3 regions of the Bradyrhizobium sp. 61 genome follow, and region 3 is predicted to be linked to each of the others. Evidence: predicted binding sites of a transcription regulator. Region 3 holds the regulator's gene; each other region holds the start of a gene.

Region 1 (4,592 bases), on a different contig from region 3:
TCCAGTTGTTCGAAGGCGGCGAGGATCAGCCGGCTTGAGAGTGATCTGATTGGAACCCCGGAATTTCGACGGGGAGGCCGACCGTCCGCGGTCGGCAGGGGCGAAGCAGACGGGGCGGGTGCTTGTCATCGGCCCCTACTTGCGTGTGCGCGCGGGCGGTGCCGACGCGCAATCGGAAAGCCATGTTCAGCGTGACGCGGAGGCCCGGCTCGATGAGGCCGCCGGCCTCGCGCAGGCGATCGACCTCGTCATTGCCGATGCCATCATCGCGCCGATCAGCCAGATCCGCCCCGCGACCTATATCGGCAAGGGCAAGGTCGAGGAGATCGCCGCGCTGGCCAAGAGCCTCGATGTCGAGCTCGTCGTGATGGATTGCGCGCTGGCGCCGATCCAGCAGCGCAATCTCGAGAAGGAGTTGCACGCCAAGGTGCTCGACCGCACCGGCCTCATCCTGGAGATCTTCGGCCGCCGCGCCAAGACCAAGGAAGGCTCGCTCCAGGTCGAGCTTGCGCATCTCAACTACCAGCGCTCGCGCCTCGTTCGCTCCTGGACCCATCTGGAACGCCAGCGTGGCGGCTTCGGCTTCATGGGCGGTCCCGGCGAGACGCAGATCGAAGCCGATCGCCGCCTGATCCAGGAGCGCATCTCGAAACTCGAGGGCGAGCTGAAGAAGGTGCAGGCGACGCGGCGGCTGCATCGCGCCGGACGCCAGCGCGTGCCGTATCGCGTCGTCGCGCTGGTCGGCTACACCAATGCCGGCAAGTCGACGCTGTTCAACCGCCTGACCCGCGCCGACGTTCAGGCCGCCGACATGCTGTTCGCAACACTCGATCCGACCCTGCGCGCGCTCACTTTGCCGCATGGCGGCAAGGCGATGCTGTCTGACACCGTCGGCTTCATCTCCAACCTGCCGACCCAGCTCGTCGCGGCCTTCCGCGCCACGCTGGAAGAGGTGCTGGAGGCCGACGTCATCCTGCATGTGCGCGACATCTCGCACGAGGATGCCGAGGCCCAGCAGAGTGACGTCGACGCGGTGCTGCGCCAGCTCGGCATCAACCCCGACGATTCCGGCCGCATCATCGAGGTCTGGAACAAGATCGACCGTTACGAGCCTGACAAGCGCGAAGAGCTTCTGAATATCGCCGCGCGCCGGCCGGAGGATCACCCGGCGATGCTGGTGTCGGCCGTGTCAGGCGAGGGGATCGACGCGCTGCTCGCCGCGATCGAGGAACGGCTCGCCGCAAAGCGCACCACGCTCGATCTCTCCATCGACGCCGCCGACGGTGCCGGCATCAGCTGGCTGCACAGGAATTCCGAGGTGCTGGCGAAAGAGCTGCACGACGGCCGCTTCGACATGACCGTACGGGTCGACGAGACCAAGCGGGATATCGTGGTGAACCGGTTCGATGCCGTGCCGCGCGTGGCGTGATCCGAAGGGCGCGGTGTGCCCGACAGGCTTGCGTGCGATATCGACCATATCCGCGTTTCCGGGTTGAGACGCGTAACGCTAGAATGGAATGGTCAGGCCCGGATTCTTCGCCTGCGCCTTGGTATAGGCGACGCCGTGGATCTTGATCCCACGCTCGTCCAGCAGCGAAATGATGCCGCCCTGGTTCGACAACTCCATCGGCTTCTGCACGACGATTGCGAGCGTGCCGCCGGCCGCGATCTTCCCTGACAGGACCATCTTGTTCTTCTGCTTGTCGGCCAGCATCCAGCCGGTGAGATCGATGTCGCGATCGGCCGTATTGAGCAGCGTGACGACTTCCCGCTCGGGCGTCTTCAAGGCATTGACGAGTGCTGCGATGATGCGCACGAGTCCGTCAGGCATTTGCCCGGTCGGAGGAGCGGTCGGATCTGGCGGCTGTGTCGGCGCGCCGAGATCGATGGGGTCACCGGTCTTGTCGTCGGTGTGCCAGGCCTGCGTCTGGAATTTGAGGAAGACCGCCGTCCATAGCTTCTGATCCGGGAATTCGAACACCAGCCCGCCGTCTTGCCATGGCCCGTTGTCGCCCGAGAACCGTCCGATTGGGTTTCCCTGATTCATATGGATGTCGTGGATGCCGCGGCCCGGCCGGAAGCCGAAATAATTGTCCGCCTTGGTCTCCGGCCCCCATGTCTCACCGAATGCGTACACCATCGCGCTTTCGTTTGAGAGCGCGCGCTGGACGAACTGGTCGAGCTTCTCGTTGAGGTCATTGTCCGGTCCGGGCACGGACAGCGGCAGCGGGATCATCTCCTGAGGCTGCATCAGATTGCCGCGAATGAAGTCCAGTGCGGTGCTGGCCGGCTTCGGCGGCTGCGGGTGCAGGCCCTCGGGCAACGCCGCGAGTTGATCGGTGATCGGATGGACAAAGTGCGATCGCACCAGGAACTCGACTTCGCTTCCGTCGCCTGACTGCACATTGACGGCGATGCGGAAATCCGCGTTATCGGCCACGACATGGACTTGATAGTGCGGCGACTGGCCGGTGCCGAAACGCATCGCGATCGGGCGTCCCTTGAGGACCGAATAGTGCTTTAATGGCATCGCACTCACCTGAGGTGGGATTTCGGCTGCGCGGGCTCCGTTGCTCAACTTTAGACTGCTTGTCGTGACGGTTTCATGGCTTGACTGCGATCCGCCATGACCGCCTCGCTGCATTCGGGAAAAGATGCTGACCTATATCTCCTTCGCGACCGCTTCGATCCTTGCGGATACGCCGATGGAGCAGGCCACAACGCTAGCGGCGGGCCTGCGAGCGAGTCTCTGATACCGGTTTCCCCTCACTCTTCGCCGCATTCCACAGCGCGTCCATCTCCGCCAGCGACGCCTGCTCCAGCGTCCGCCCCTGCGCCTCGAGCGCGCGCTCGATGAAGGCGAACCGCCGCTCGAACTTTGCATTCGTCGCGCGTAGCGCGGCTTCCGGATCGGCGTCGACGTGGCGGGCGAGATTGACGAGTGCGAACATCAGATCGCCGGTCTCTTCCGCCAGCCCCTCGCTGTCGTTGCGGTCGAGCGCTGCCTCGATCTCGTCGGCTTCCTCGCGGATTTTCGCCAGCACCGCGCGCGGGTCGTTCCAGTCGAAGCCGACGGTGGAAGCCTTGCGCTGGAGCTCCATTGCGCGCGTCAGCGCGGGCTGGCCGGCCTTGACGTCCGAAAGTAACGACTTGTGCGTCGGCGCTTCCTCCGGCGGCCGGCGCGCCGCACGTTCGGCTTTCTCCTCGGCCTTGATGCGGTCCCAGACCTCCTTGACGTGGGAGGAGGCGAGATTGCCGTCCTTGTCGGCGAAGACATGGGGATGGCGCCGGATCATCTTGCGGGTGATGGCCTCCACGACGTCGCCGAAGGCAAAGGCATTCTGTTCTGATGCCATCTGGGCGTGGAACACGACCTGGAGCAGGAGGTCGCCGAGCTCTTCGCGCAGGTCATCGAGATCGCCGCGGCTGATGGCCTCGACGACCTCATAGGCTTCCTCGATCGTGTAGGGCGCGATCGTCGCAAAATTCTGCTCGAGGTCCCAGGGGCAGCCGGTCACCGGCGTGCGCAGCGCCGCCATGATCTCGATCAGGCGGGAAATGTCACGGGAAGGGGTCATTGCGGGGCAGTCTCCTGGGTCCAAAACCTTATGCCAAAAGCGGCCCGCCGTTCCCAGCGCGGCGCGGCGGAACAGGCCGATTTCCACCGATTGGCGGCAATTGGCGAGGAGCGCCCGCAGTGCTAAAGCGCGGGCCATGAGTGACGCATTTTCATCACAAACCGTCCTGGTGCTGTTTTCCGGCGGCCAGGATTCCACCACCTGCCTTGCCTGGGCGCTCAGCCGCTTTGCACGCGTGGAGACACTGGGTTTCGAGTATGGCCAGCGCCACGCCATCGAGCTCGCCTGCCGCGACCGGCTGTTCGACGGCATCAAGGGCCTGCGCGCAGACTGGGCCGCAAGGCTCGGCGAGAGCCACACGCTGTCGATTCCGACGCTGGCGGCCGTGTCCGAGACGGCGCTGACGCGCGACGTCGCCATCGCGATGGGCGCCGACGGCCTGCCGAATACGTTCGTGCCCGGCCGCAATCTGGTGTTCCTGACGTTTGCCGCGGCGCTCGCCTACCGGCGCGGTATCACCCACATCGTCGGCGGCATGTGCGAGACCGATTATTCCGGCTATCCCGATTGCCGCGACGACACCATCCGCGCCATGCAGGCCGCGCTCTCGCTCGGCATGGCCAGGCCATTCGAGCTGCATACGCCGCTGATGTGGATCGACAAGGCGGCGACGTGGAAGCTCGCCCACGAGCTCGGCGGCGCAGGACTGGTCGATCTCATCCGCGAGCACTCGCACACCTGCTATCTCGGCGAACGCGGCGCGCAGCATGAGTGGGGTTTCGGGTGCGGCGAGTGCCCGGCGTGCAGCCTGCGGGCTAAGGGGTGGCGGGAGTTTGCAGCGGGGCGCTGAGGCCACATATTCGGTGTCATCACCCGCGAAAGCGGGTGATCCAGTATCCCAGAGACCGTGCTTGAGTCGAGAGGCCGCGGCCTACTGGATTCCCCGCCTTCGCGGGGAATGACAGCGGAGGGCTTGGCACGAGCGTGCCTCTTACCGACCTACCGAAAATCCTC
Region 2 (4,592 bases), on a different contig from region 3:
GCCCGAGGAGACGAGCCTGCAGCAATTCGCACCGGAAAAGGATGTGCGCGCGATCCGCCGCACCATGGGCCGGCTGCGGCTGAAGCTCGACGAGGTCGAGGAAGGCCGCAGCGCGAAGACGAAGGCCAGGCCGCAGCGTTTTGCACCGGCCGGGCAAAGCACGCAGATGATCGTCGGCGCCGACAGTGCCAACGATCACACCATCCTGCACACCAGCGCCAATCTCTACGGCTCCTACAGGCTGAGGCGCGTCTACTACTCCGCCTTCAGCCCGATCCCCGATGCGAGCCGCGCGCTGCCCCTGCGCGCGCCGCCGCTGCTGCGCGAGCACCGGCTCTACCAGGCCGACTGGCTGATGCGGTTCTACGGTTTCGACGTTGCGGAGATCGTTGACGACAGCGCGATGCTGCCGCTCGACATCGATCCGAAGCTCGCCTGGGCGCTGCGCCACCGCGACCGCTTCCCGCTCGACGTCAACCGCGCCAGCCGCGAGGAGCTGTTGCGCGTGCCCGGCTTCGGCACCAAGGCGGTCGAACGCATCATCGCGACACGACGCACCACCACGATCCGCCTCTCCGATCTCGCGCGGCTGCATGTGCCCCGCAACAAGGCGCTGCCGTTCATCGTCCTCAGCGATCACCGCCCCGCGCCGCACCGCCTCGACGAGGCGCGGCTGATCGAACGGTTCAAGCCGAAGGCAACACAACTGGGGTTTGGCTTCTGATGCAGTACATCACCCTCGACACCGAAACCGATTTCGACGGCTGGCGCAAAGCCGCACGCAGCCTCGTGCTGCATCATGTGCCGCCAACCGATGTCACCTGGACCGTGCAAGGCGGCGAAGCCGAGTTGTTCGCACCGCCCGCGCCGTCTCCGATATTTGAGGTGAACGACGGCACCTTCAACGTCTCGGCAAAATTCGTCGAGCTCGCCAAGGCCGCGATCCTGCATCGCGATCCCGAGCGCTTTGCGATCCTCTATCGCCTGCTCTGGCGATTGAAGGACAATCACGATCTCATCGAGGTCGCGACCGATCCTGATGTCGCGCAAGTCACCGCCATGGCAAGAGCAGTCCATCGCGACGAGCACAAGATGCATGCCTTCGTGCGCTTCCGCGAGATCGGACGCGAGCGCGCAGCGCATTACGTCGCCTGGTTCGAGCCGGAGCATCACATCGTCGAGCTCGCCGCGCCGTTCTTCGCCAAGCGCTTTGCCGACATGCCCTGGTCGATCCTGACACCCGATCTGTGCGCGCATTGGGATGGCCACGCGCTCTCATTCACCCCGGGTGTGAGCAAGAACGAAGCACCGGGCGAAGACCGGCTGGAGGAAACCTGGCGGCGCTATTACGCCAGCATCTTCAACCCGGCCCGGCTCAAGGTGAAGGCAATGCAGACGGAGATGCCGAAGAAATACTGGAGGAACCTGCCCGAGGCGTCGATCATTAAGCCCTTGATCGAGGACGCCGAGCGCATGACCGGCGCCATGATCGCCAATGCCGCAACCGATCCGCACAAGCCCCAGAAGCGGCCGGAGGCTCCGATGCCACGCAAGCTGGCTGCCGACGATCTCGAAGCGCTCCGCGAGGAGGCCGCGCACTGCCGCGCCTGCCCGCTCTACAAGGACGCGACGCAGACCGTGTTCGGCGAGGGCCCGAAAGACGCGACCATCATGCTGGTCGGCGAGCAGCCCGGCGACAAGGAAGACCTCGCCGGCCATCCGTTCGTCGGCCCGGCCGGCCAGATGCTCGATCGGGCGCTTCAGGAAGCCGGCGTCGACCGCAACAAGGTCTACGTCACCAACGCGGTCAAGCACTTCAAATTCGTGCCGCGCGGAAAGATCCGTCTGCACCAGAAGCCGGCGACGCCGGAGATCCGGGCATGCCGGCAATGGTACGAGCGGGAAGTTTCGGCAATCCAGCCCGAGCTCATCGTGGCGATGGGCGCCACCGCCGCGCAAAGCGTGTTCGGCAAGATCATCCCGATCGGCAAGACCCGTGGCCGGCTCATAGACCTGCCCGACGGCCGCAAGGCGCTCGTGACGGTGCACCCGTCCTATCTGCTGCGACTGCCCGATCCGGAAGCCAAAGTGCTGGAATATCAGCGCTTTGTCGAAGACCTGAAGATTGCCGCCGGTTTGCAGAAGAAAGCCCCGCGCGCCGCCTAAATACTGGCAAATACTGGAGGGAAAGCGACTTTACGACGCAGTTGTCATCCAGCCTTCAAATCCATCGCGGACAATAGCCCTTCAAATTAGTTAAGGGGCGTCCAAAAAATGACAGATGTTGCATTCGACCGTGCGGTAGGCGATCCGACGCCTGTCCAGCCGGCTTCCAGGCCCAATCTCGACAAGGGTTTTAACCCGCTCACGATGATCCTGTTCTTCGGCATCCTTGCCGCAGGCCTGCTGTTCGTTGCCTACAGCATCTATGTCGACGTCAACGCGACCGGCACGAAGGTGACGACCTTCCTGCCCTACATCCTCTTGTTCGTCGCGCTGCTGATCGCGCTCGGCTTCGAATTCGTCAACGGCTTCCACGACACCGCCAACGCGGTGGCGACCGTGATCTACACCCATTCGCTGCCGGCTGAATTCGCGGTGATGTGGTCGGGCTTCTTCAACTTCCTCGGCGTGCTGCTGTCCTCCGGCGCGGTCGCGTTCGGCATCGTCTCGCTGCTGCCGGTCGAGCTGATCCTCCAGGTCGGCTCCAGCGCCGGCTTCGCCATGGTGTTCGCACTCTTGATCGCCGCGATCATCTGGAACCTCGGTACCTGGTATTTCGGCCTGCCCGCCTCCTCCTCCCACACGCTGATCGGCTCGATCATCGGCGTCGGCATCGCCAATGCCGTCATGCGCGGCCGCGACGGCACCTCGGGCGTCGACTGGAGCAAGGCCACCGAGATCGGCTACGCGCTCCTGCTGTCGCCGCTGTTCGGCTTCATCTGCGCCGCCGTGCTGCTGCTGTTGCTCAAGTTCATCGTGCGCAATCCGGCGCTCTATGCCGCGCCCGAAGGCAACAAGGCGCCGCCGCTGTGGATCCGCGGCCTGCTGATCGCGACCTGCACCGGCGTCAGCTTCGCCCACGGCTCGAACGACGGCCAGAAGGGCATGGGCCTGATCATGCTGATCCTGATCGGCACCGTGCCGACGGCTTACGCGCTCAACCGCGCGCTGCCGGAGAGCCAGGTCGCCCAGTTCCAGAAGGTCTCGGACGCAGCCTCCAAGGTGATCGCGGCCAAGGGCGCCGGTCACTCGATCATCGGCGATCCCCGTCCTGCGGTGACGCAGTACATCACCTCGCACCACATCAGCGAAGGCACCTACCCCTCGCTGTCGGTGCTGGTGAAGGATGTCGGCGACCAGGTTGCGAAGTACGGCTCGCTCAACAAGGTACCGGCGGAAGTGGTCGGCAACACCCGTAACGACATGTACCTGACCTCGGAAGCAATCCGCTTCCTGATGAAGGACAAGGAAAACGACCTCAACAAGGAAGAGGTCGCGACCTTGAACGCCTACAAGGGCGGCCTCGATAGCGCCACGAAGTTCATCCCGACCTGGGTGAAGGTCGCCGTCGCCATCGCGCTCGGCCTCGGCACCATGGTCGGCTGGAAGCGCATCGTCGTCACCGTCGGTGAGAAGATCGGCAAGACCCATCTTACCTACGCACAGGGCGCCTCCGCCGAGCTGGTCGCCGCCGCCACGATCGGCGCCGCCGACGTGTTCGGCCTGCCGGTCTCGACCACCCACGTGCTGTCGTCGGGTGTCGCCGGCACCATGGCCGCGAACGGCTCGGGCCTGCAGATGGCGACCATCCGCAACCTGCTGATGGCCTGGGTGCTGACGCTGCCCTGCGCGATCGCGCTGTCGGCCACGCTCTACGTGATCTTCTCGCGGATCTTCTGAAGCCGATCACGCGCCTCAAAGACAAAGGGCCCGTGCGATGCACGGGCCCTTTTCGTTTGTGCTTCGGGGGTCGGCGTTAAGACGCCGCGAGCGATTCCTCGACCAGCTTGACCCAATAGGACGTGCCGAACACGATCGCCTCGTCGTTGAAATTGTAGGCGGGGTGATGCAGGCCGGCGCTGTCGCCGTTGCCGCAGAAGATGAACGCGCCGGGCCGCGCTTCCAGCATGTAGGCGAAATCCTCGCCGCCCATCAGCGGCGGCATCTCGTGCACATTGGCCTCGCCGGCAACGTTCCTGGCGATGCGCCGCGCCACCTCGGTCTCCGCAGCGTGGTTGTTCACGACAGGGTAGTTGCGCTTGTAGTGCAGGTCGATCTTGGCGCCGGTGATCTGCGCCACGCCCGCCACCACCTCGTGCACGCGCTTCTCGACTAGCTTGCGCACCTCCGGCGACAACGTGCGGATGGTGCCCCTCAGCGTTGCGGTCTGCGGAATGACGTTGCGGGCGTTGCCGGCGTGAAATTCGCAGATCGAGATCACGGCCGATTCCAGGGGATCGACGCTGCGGGCGACGATCGACTGCAGCGCGGTGATCACCTGCGCGCCGACCAGCACGGAATCGACGCATTTGTGCGGACGCGCGGCATGGCCGCCGAGGCCCTCGATCATGATGTCGACCTCGTCGGTC
Region 3 (4,592 bases):
TCTCGCCGAGTACGGCCGCAACGACCGCCTGACCTCGGTGATCCGCTTCATCAACGACATCCTGCTCTCGGCGCCCTCGATCATCATCGGCCTGTTCATCTATGGTGCGGTGGTGGTGCCGATGCGCGGCTTCTCGGCGATTGCCGGCGCACTCGCACTCGCGGTCATCGTCATCCCGGTGGTGCTGCGTACCACCGAGGACATGCTGCTGCTGGTGCCGAACGCACTGCGTGAGGCGGCCTCGGCGCTCGGCCTGCCGCGCTCGCTGGTGATCAAGCGCATCGCCTATCGCGCGGCGCGCTCGGGCCTCATCACCGGCGTGATGCTGGCCACCGCCCGCGTCGCCGGCGAGACCGCGCCGCTGCTCTTCACCGCGCTGTCGAACCAGTTCTTCAGCCTGGGTCTGAACAAGACGATGGCGAACCTGCCGGTCACCATCAACAATTTCGTGCAGAGCCCCTACGCCTACTGGAAGCAGCTCGCCTGGAGCGGCGCGCTGCTCATCACCCTGACCGTTCTTGCCCTGAATATTGGCGCGCGCATTCTGAGCGCCGAGAGGACCGCAAAATGAGTGATCTTTCCGTATCGATGAGCGCGGCCGGTGGTTTGCCGCAGGCGCCGGTGCTGCCCGAAGCTCCGGCCAAGGTGACGGTGCGCAACCTCAATTTCTACTACGGCGAGCAGCACGCGCTGAAGAACATCAATCTGGCGCTCGGCACCAACCGCGTCACGGCGTTCATCGGCCCGTCGGGCTGCGGCAAGTCGACCCTGCTGCGCATCTTCAATCGGATGTACGACCTCTATCCGGGCCAGCGCGTCACCGGTCAGCTCATGCTCGACCAGACCAACGTCCTCGACCCCAAGCTGGACCTCAATCTGCTGCGCGCCCGCGTCGGCATGGTGTTCCAGAAGCCGACGCCGTTCCCGATGACGATCTACGAGAACATCGCCTTCGGCATCCGCCTTTACGAGAAGATCTCGAAGTCCGAGATGGACGACCGCGTCGAGAACGCGCTGCGCGGCGGCGCGCTGTGGAACGAGGTCAAGGACAAGCTCAACGCCTCCGGCCTGTCGCTCTCCGGCGGCCAGCAGCAGCGCCTCTGCATCGCCCGCACGGTCGCGGTGCGGCCCGAGGTGATCTTGTTCGACGAGCCCTGCTCGGCGCTCGACCCGATCTCGACCGCCAAGGTCGAGGAGCTGATCCAGGAGCTGTCCGAGAACTACACGATCGCGATCGTCACCCACAACATGCAGCAGGCGGCGCGCGTCTCCGACAAGACCGCCTTCATGTATCTCGGCGAACTGATCGAGTTCGACGACACCAGCAAGATCTTCACGTCGCCGACCGACCGGCGCACGCAGGATTACATCACCGGCCGGTTCGGCTGAGGAGACGGAACATGGGTTCTGAACATACCGCAAAGGCCTTCGATACCGACCTCCAGGAGCTCACGCGCCTGGTCGCCGAGATGGGCGGCATCGCCGAGCGCATGATCGTCGATTCCGTCGACGCGCTGATCCGCCGCGACGTCGCGCTCGGCCAGCGCGTGGTCACCATCGACGCCGAGCTCGACGCGCTCCAGAAGAAGATCGAGGAGCGCGCCGTGCTCACCATCGCGCGCCGCCAGCCGATGGCGGTGGATCTGCGCGAGATCGTCGGCGCCATGCGCGTCGCCACCGATCTCGAGCGGATCGGCGACCTCGCCAAGAACATGGGCAAGCGCGTCGCGGCGCTGGAGACGGATTTCCATCCGCTCAAGCTGTTCCGCGGCCTGGAGCACATGACCGACCTCGTGCAGCAACAGGTCAAGTCGGTGCTGGATGCCTATGCCGCGCACGATCTGCCGGCGGCGATGGCGGTGTGGAAGGGCGACGAGGAAGTCGACGCCATCTGCACCTCGCTGTTCCGCGAGCTCCTCACCTACATGATGGAGGATCCGCGCAACATCTCGTTCTGCATCCATCTGATGTTCTGCGCCAAGAACATCGAGCGCATCGGCGACCACGCCACCAACATCGCCGAGACCGTGTTCTACATGATCGAGGGCCAGGCGATCACCGACAAGCGGCCGAAGGGCGACATGACGACCTTCGCCACGACGGTCCCGAACACTTAAGGAGCGACGAACACCATGGGCGCACGCATTATGGTGGTTGAGGACGAGGAAGCTCTCACCGAGCTTCTCCGCTACAACCTCGAAGGCGACGGCTATGACGTCGAGACGGTGATGCGCGGCGACGATGCCGACACCCGCCTCAAGGAGCATATCCCCGATTTGATCGTGCTCGACTGGATGCTGCCGGGCCTCTCCGGCATTGAGCTGTGCCGGCGGCTGCGCACCCGGCCCGAGACCAAGCAGCTCCCGATCATCATGCTCACCGCGCGTGGCGAGGAGAGCGAGCGGGTGCGGGGTCTTGCGACCGGCGCCGACGACTACATCGTCAAGCCGTTCTCGGTGCCGGAGCTGCTGGCACGCGTGAAGGGCCTGCTCAGGCGCGCCAGCCCGGAGCGGCTCGCCACCGTGCTCGCCTATGGCGACATCGAGCTCGACCGCGACAAGCGCCGCGTGGCGCGCTCGGGCCGGCCGATCGATCTCGGCCCGACCGAATATCGCCTGCTGGAGTTCTTCCTGGAGCATCCCGGCCGCGTGTTCTCGCGCGAGCAGTTGCTCGACAGCGTCTGGGGCCGTGACATCTACATCGACGAGCGCACCGTCGACGTCCATATCGGGCGCCTGCGCAAGCTGCTCAATCTCGGCCGCGAGCAGGATCCGATCCGCACCGTCCGCGGCGCGGGCTACGCACTGGACGATCGCTTTGCGAAGGCGGAGCAGGCGTAAGCTCGGTGAGCTGCGGCCACATTCTCGGTGTCGTCCCGGACAAGCGCAAGCGCGGGTCCGGGACACCCAAAGCGATCGGTTATTGTGTGAAAAGGTAACTCCGAGTCCCCGTAGCCACATCTTGCGGTGGTTAAGGGTCCCGGATCTGCGCGTGCTCAAGGCGCGCTTGTCCGGGACGACATCGGATTTGTTGAGCCGCCATCGTGTGACGGCTCCTTTCTGAGCTCAGAACGACTTCAGCGCGGACCCGGCTTCGCCGGCGCGCGCCGGCGATCGGCCGCGGGCTGATACGCCACGCGCGAGTGCTGGGCGCAGTAGGGCAGGCCGGAGAGCGCCTTGCCGCCGCAGAAGAAGAAATCCGGGCTCGAGGGATCGCCGACCGGCCAGTGGCAGGTGGCCTCGTTCAGCTCCAGCAGCGACAGCCGCTGGCTCATCGGCACGACGTTGTCGTAGGTGACCGGTTCGGCCTCGACCTCGACTTCGAAGGCTTGCGCCAGCGCGGTGTTGCCGCGTGCGATCGGACGGGTCACCCTCATCATGTGCTGGGCGGGGCGCGCCTTGCGCGGCCGCGGCGCTGCCGATGAAGGGCTCTTGGCGCGGCCCGACAGGCCGAGCCGGTGCACTTTGCCGATCACGGCATTGCGGGTCACATTGCCGAGTTCAGCGGCGATCTGGCTGGCCGAAAGTCCGGCCTCCCAGAGCTTTTTCAGCTGCTCGACGCGATCATCCGACCAGGTCAAAACGGTCATTGCACCCTTTCCTTCGCCGGCGCCTGCCATCCTGGCGGCCGCACGGCGAATGCCTAAGCTTCGAAAAACCCGTGCCGCCAGAATCCCTTAAGGCTCGCCGGGCGCACCAGATGCGCCCGAACGCTTACGCCGGTACATGAGGACTTAGAGGATCAGAACTGCTGCACGAGATGTCGTATCTGACAAGCCAAACGCTACAATATGGCGTGACTCACGCGCAAGAGTCCGCCGACTCGCTTCCACATGTTCCGTGGCGGAAACACGCAAAATCGCCACCGCAAGACTACGGATTCTGCGTTTCGCGAGGCTTTCCGGGCGGCATTGACACCGGTTTCACCAGGCATAAGATAGTCAGGCGTGCCGCCCTTAAAAGGCGGCACGTTTCGTTTTCCGAGCCGGTCAATGGTGCGTTGCGCAATGCACGCTCACGCCGTCCGCAACATTCAAGTGATCGTCATGACTAACAGCGCAGCGCCGCATTTGCTCCCCGTTTTCGCCAGGTCCGACCTCGGTTTCGAGCGCGGCGAAGGCTGCTGGCTGATTGCGACCAATGGCGATCGCTATCTCGATTTCACCTCGGGCGTGGCGGTGAATGCGCTCGGCCATGCTCATCCTGCGTTGGTCAAGGCGTTGCAGGAGCAGGCCACCAAACTCTGGCACATGTCGAACCTGTTCCAGAGCCCGGACGGCGAGAAGCTCGCCGCGCGTCTGTGCAATGAAAGCTTCGCGGACTTCGTGTTCTTCTGCAATTCCGGCGCCGAAGCGCTGGAAGGTGTGATCAAGCTGGTCCGCCATCATCACTTCTCCAAGGGTCATCCGGAACGGTACCGCATCGTCACCTTCGAAGGCGCCTTCCACGGCCGCACGCTGGCAACGCTCGCCGCGACCGGTTCGGCAAAATATCTCGAAGGGTTCGGCCCGCCGATGGACGGCTTCGACCAGGTCCCGCATGGCGATATCGAAGCCGTCAAGAAGGCGATCGGTCCGCAGACCGCCGGAATCC

What was found. The regulator PhoB, encoded in region 3, activates phosphate uptake and scavenging genes when phosphate is short. The targets are predictions, from matches to a motif close to TGTCATNNANCTGTCAT.
Region 1: the regulator PhoB is predicted to act here: its motif matches at 2,591-2,607, upstream of IVB46_RS26875 (DUF2278 family protein).
Region 2: the regulator PhoB is predicted to act here: its motif matches at 2,209-2,225, upstream of IVB46_RS35160 (inorganic phosphate transporter).

Annotation. Positions count from the first base shown of each region.
Region 1 covers NZ_JADPIU010000070.1:41,279-45,870, forward strand. Annotated here, with positions in the region: gene hfq (RNA chaperone Hfq) at 1-38, shown strand, start outside; gene hflX (GTPase HflX) at 50-1,429, shown strand; gene IVB46_RS26875 (DUF2278 family protein) at 1,508-2,530, opposite strand; gene mazG (nucleoside triphosphate pyrophosphohydrolase) at 2,724-3,578, opposite strand; gene queC (7-cyano-7-deazaguanine synthase QueC) at 3,715-4,428, shown strand; gene IVB46_RS26890 (nitrile hydratase accessory protein) at 4,578-4,592, opposite strand, start outside.
Region 2 covers NZ_JADPIU010000084.1:365,622-370,213, reverse strand. Annotated here, with positions in the region: gene IVB46_RS35170 (putative DNA modification/repair radical SAM protein) at 1-724, shown strand, start outside; gene IVB46_RS35165 (UdgX family uracil-DNA binding protein) at 724-2,166, shown strand; gene IVB46_RS35160 (inorganic phosphate transporter) at 2,275-3,903, shown strand; gene IVB46_RS35155 (M20 aminoacylase family protein) at 3,980-4,592, opposite strand, start outside.
Region 3 covers NZ_JADPIU010000019.1:13,633-18,224, reverse strand. Annotated here, with positions in the region: gene pstA (phosphate ABC transporter permease PstA) at 1-571, shown strand, start outside; gene pstB (phosphate ABC transporter ATP-binding protein PstB) at 568-1,389, shown strand; gene phoU (phosphate signaling complex protein PhoU) at 1,401-2,117, shown strand; gene phoB (phosphate regulon transcriptional regulator PhoB) at 2,133-2,840, shown strand; gene IVB46_RS08365 (GcrA family cell cycle regulator) at 3,077-3,589, opposite strand; gene IVB46_RS08360 (aspartate aminotransferase family protein) at 4,046-4,592, shown strand, end outside.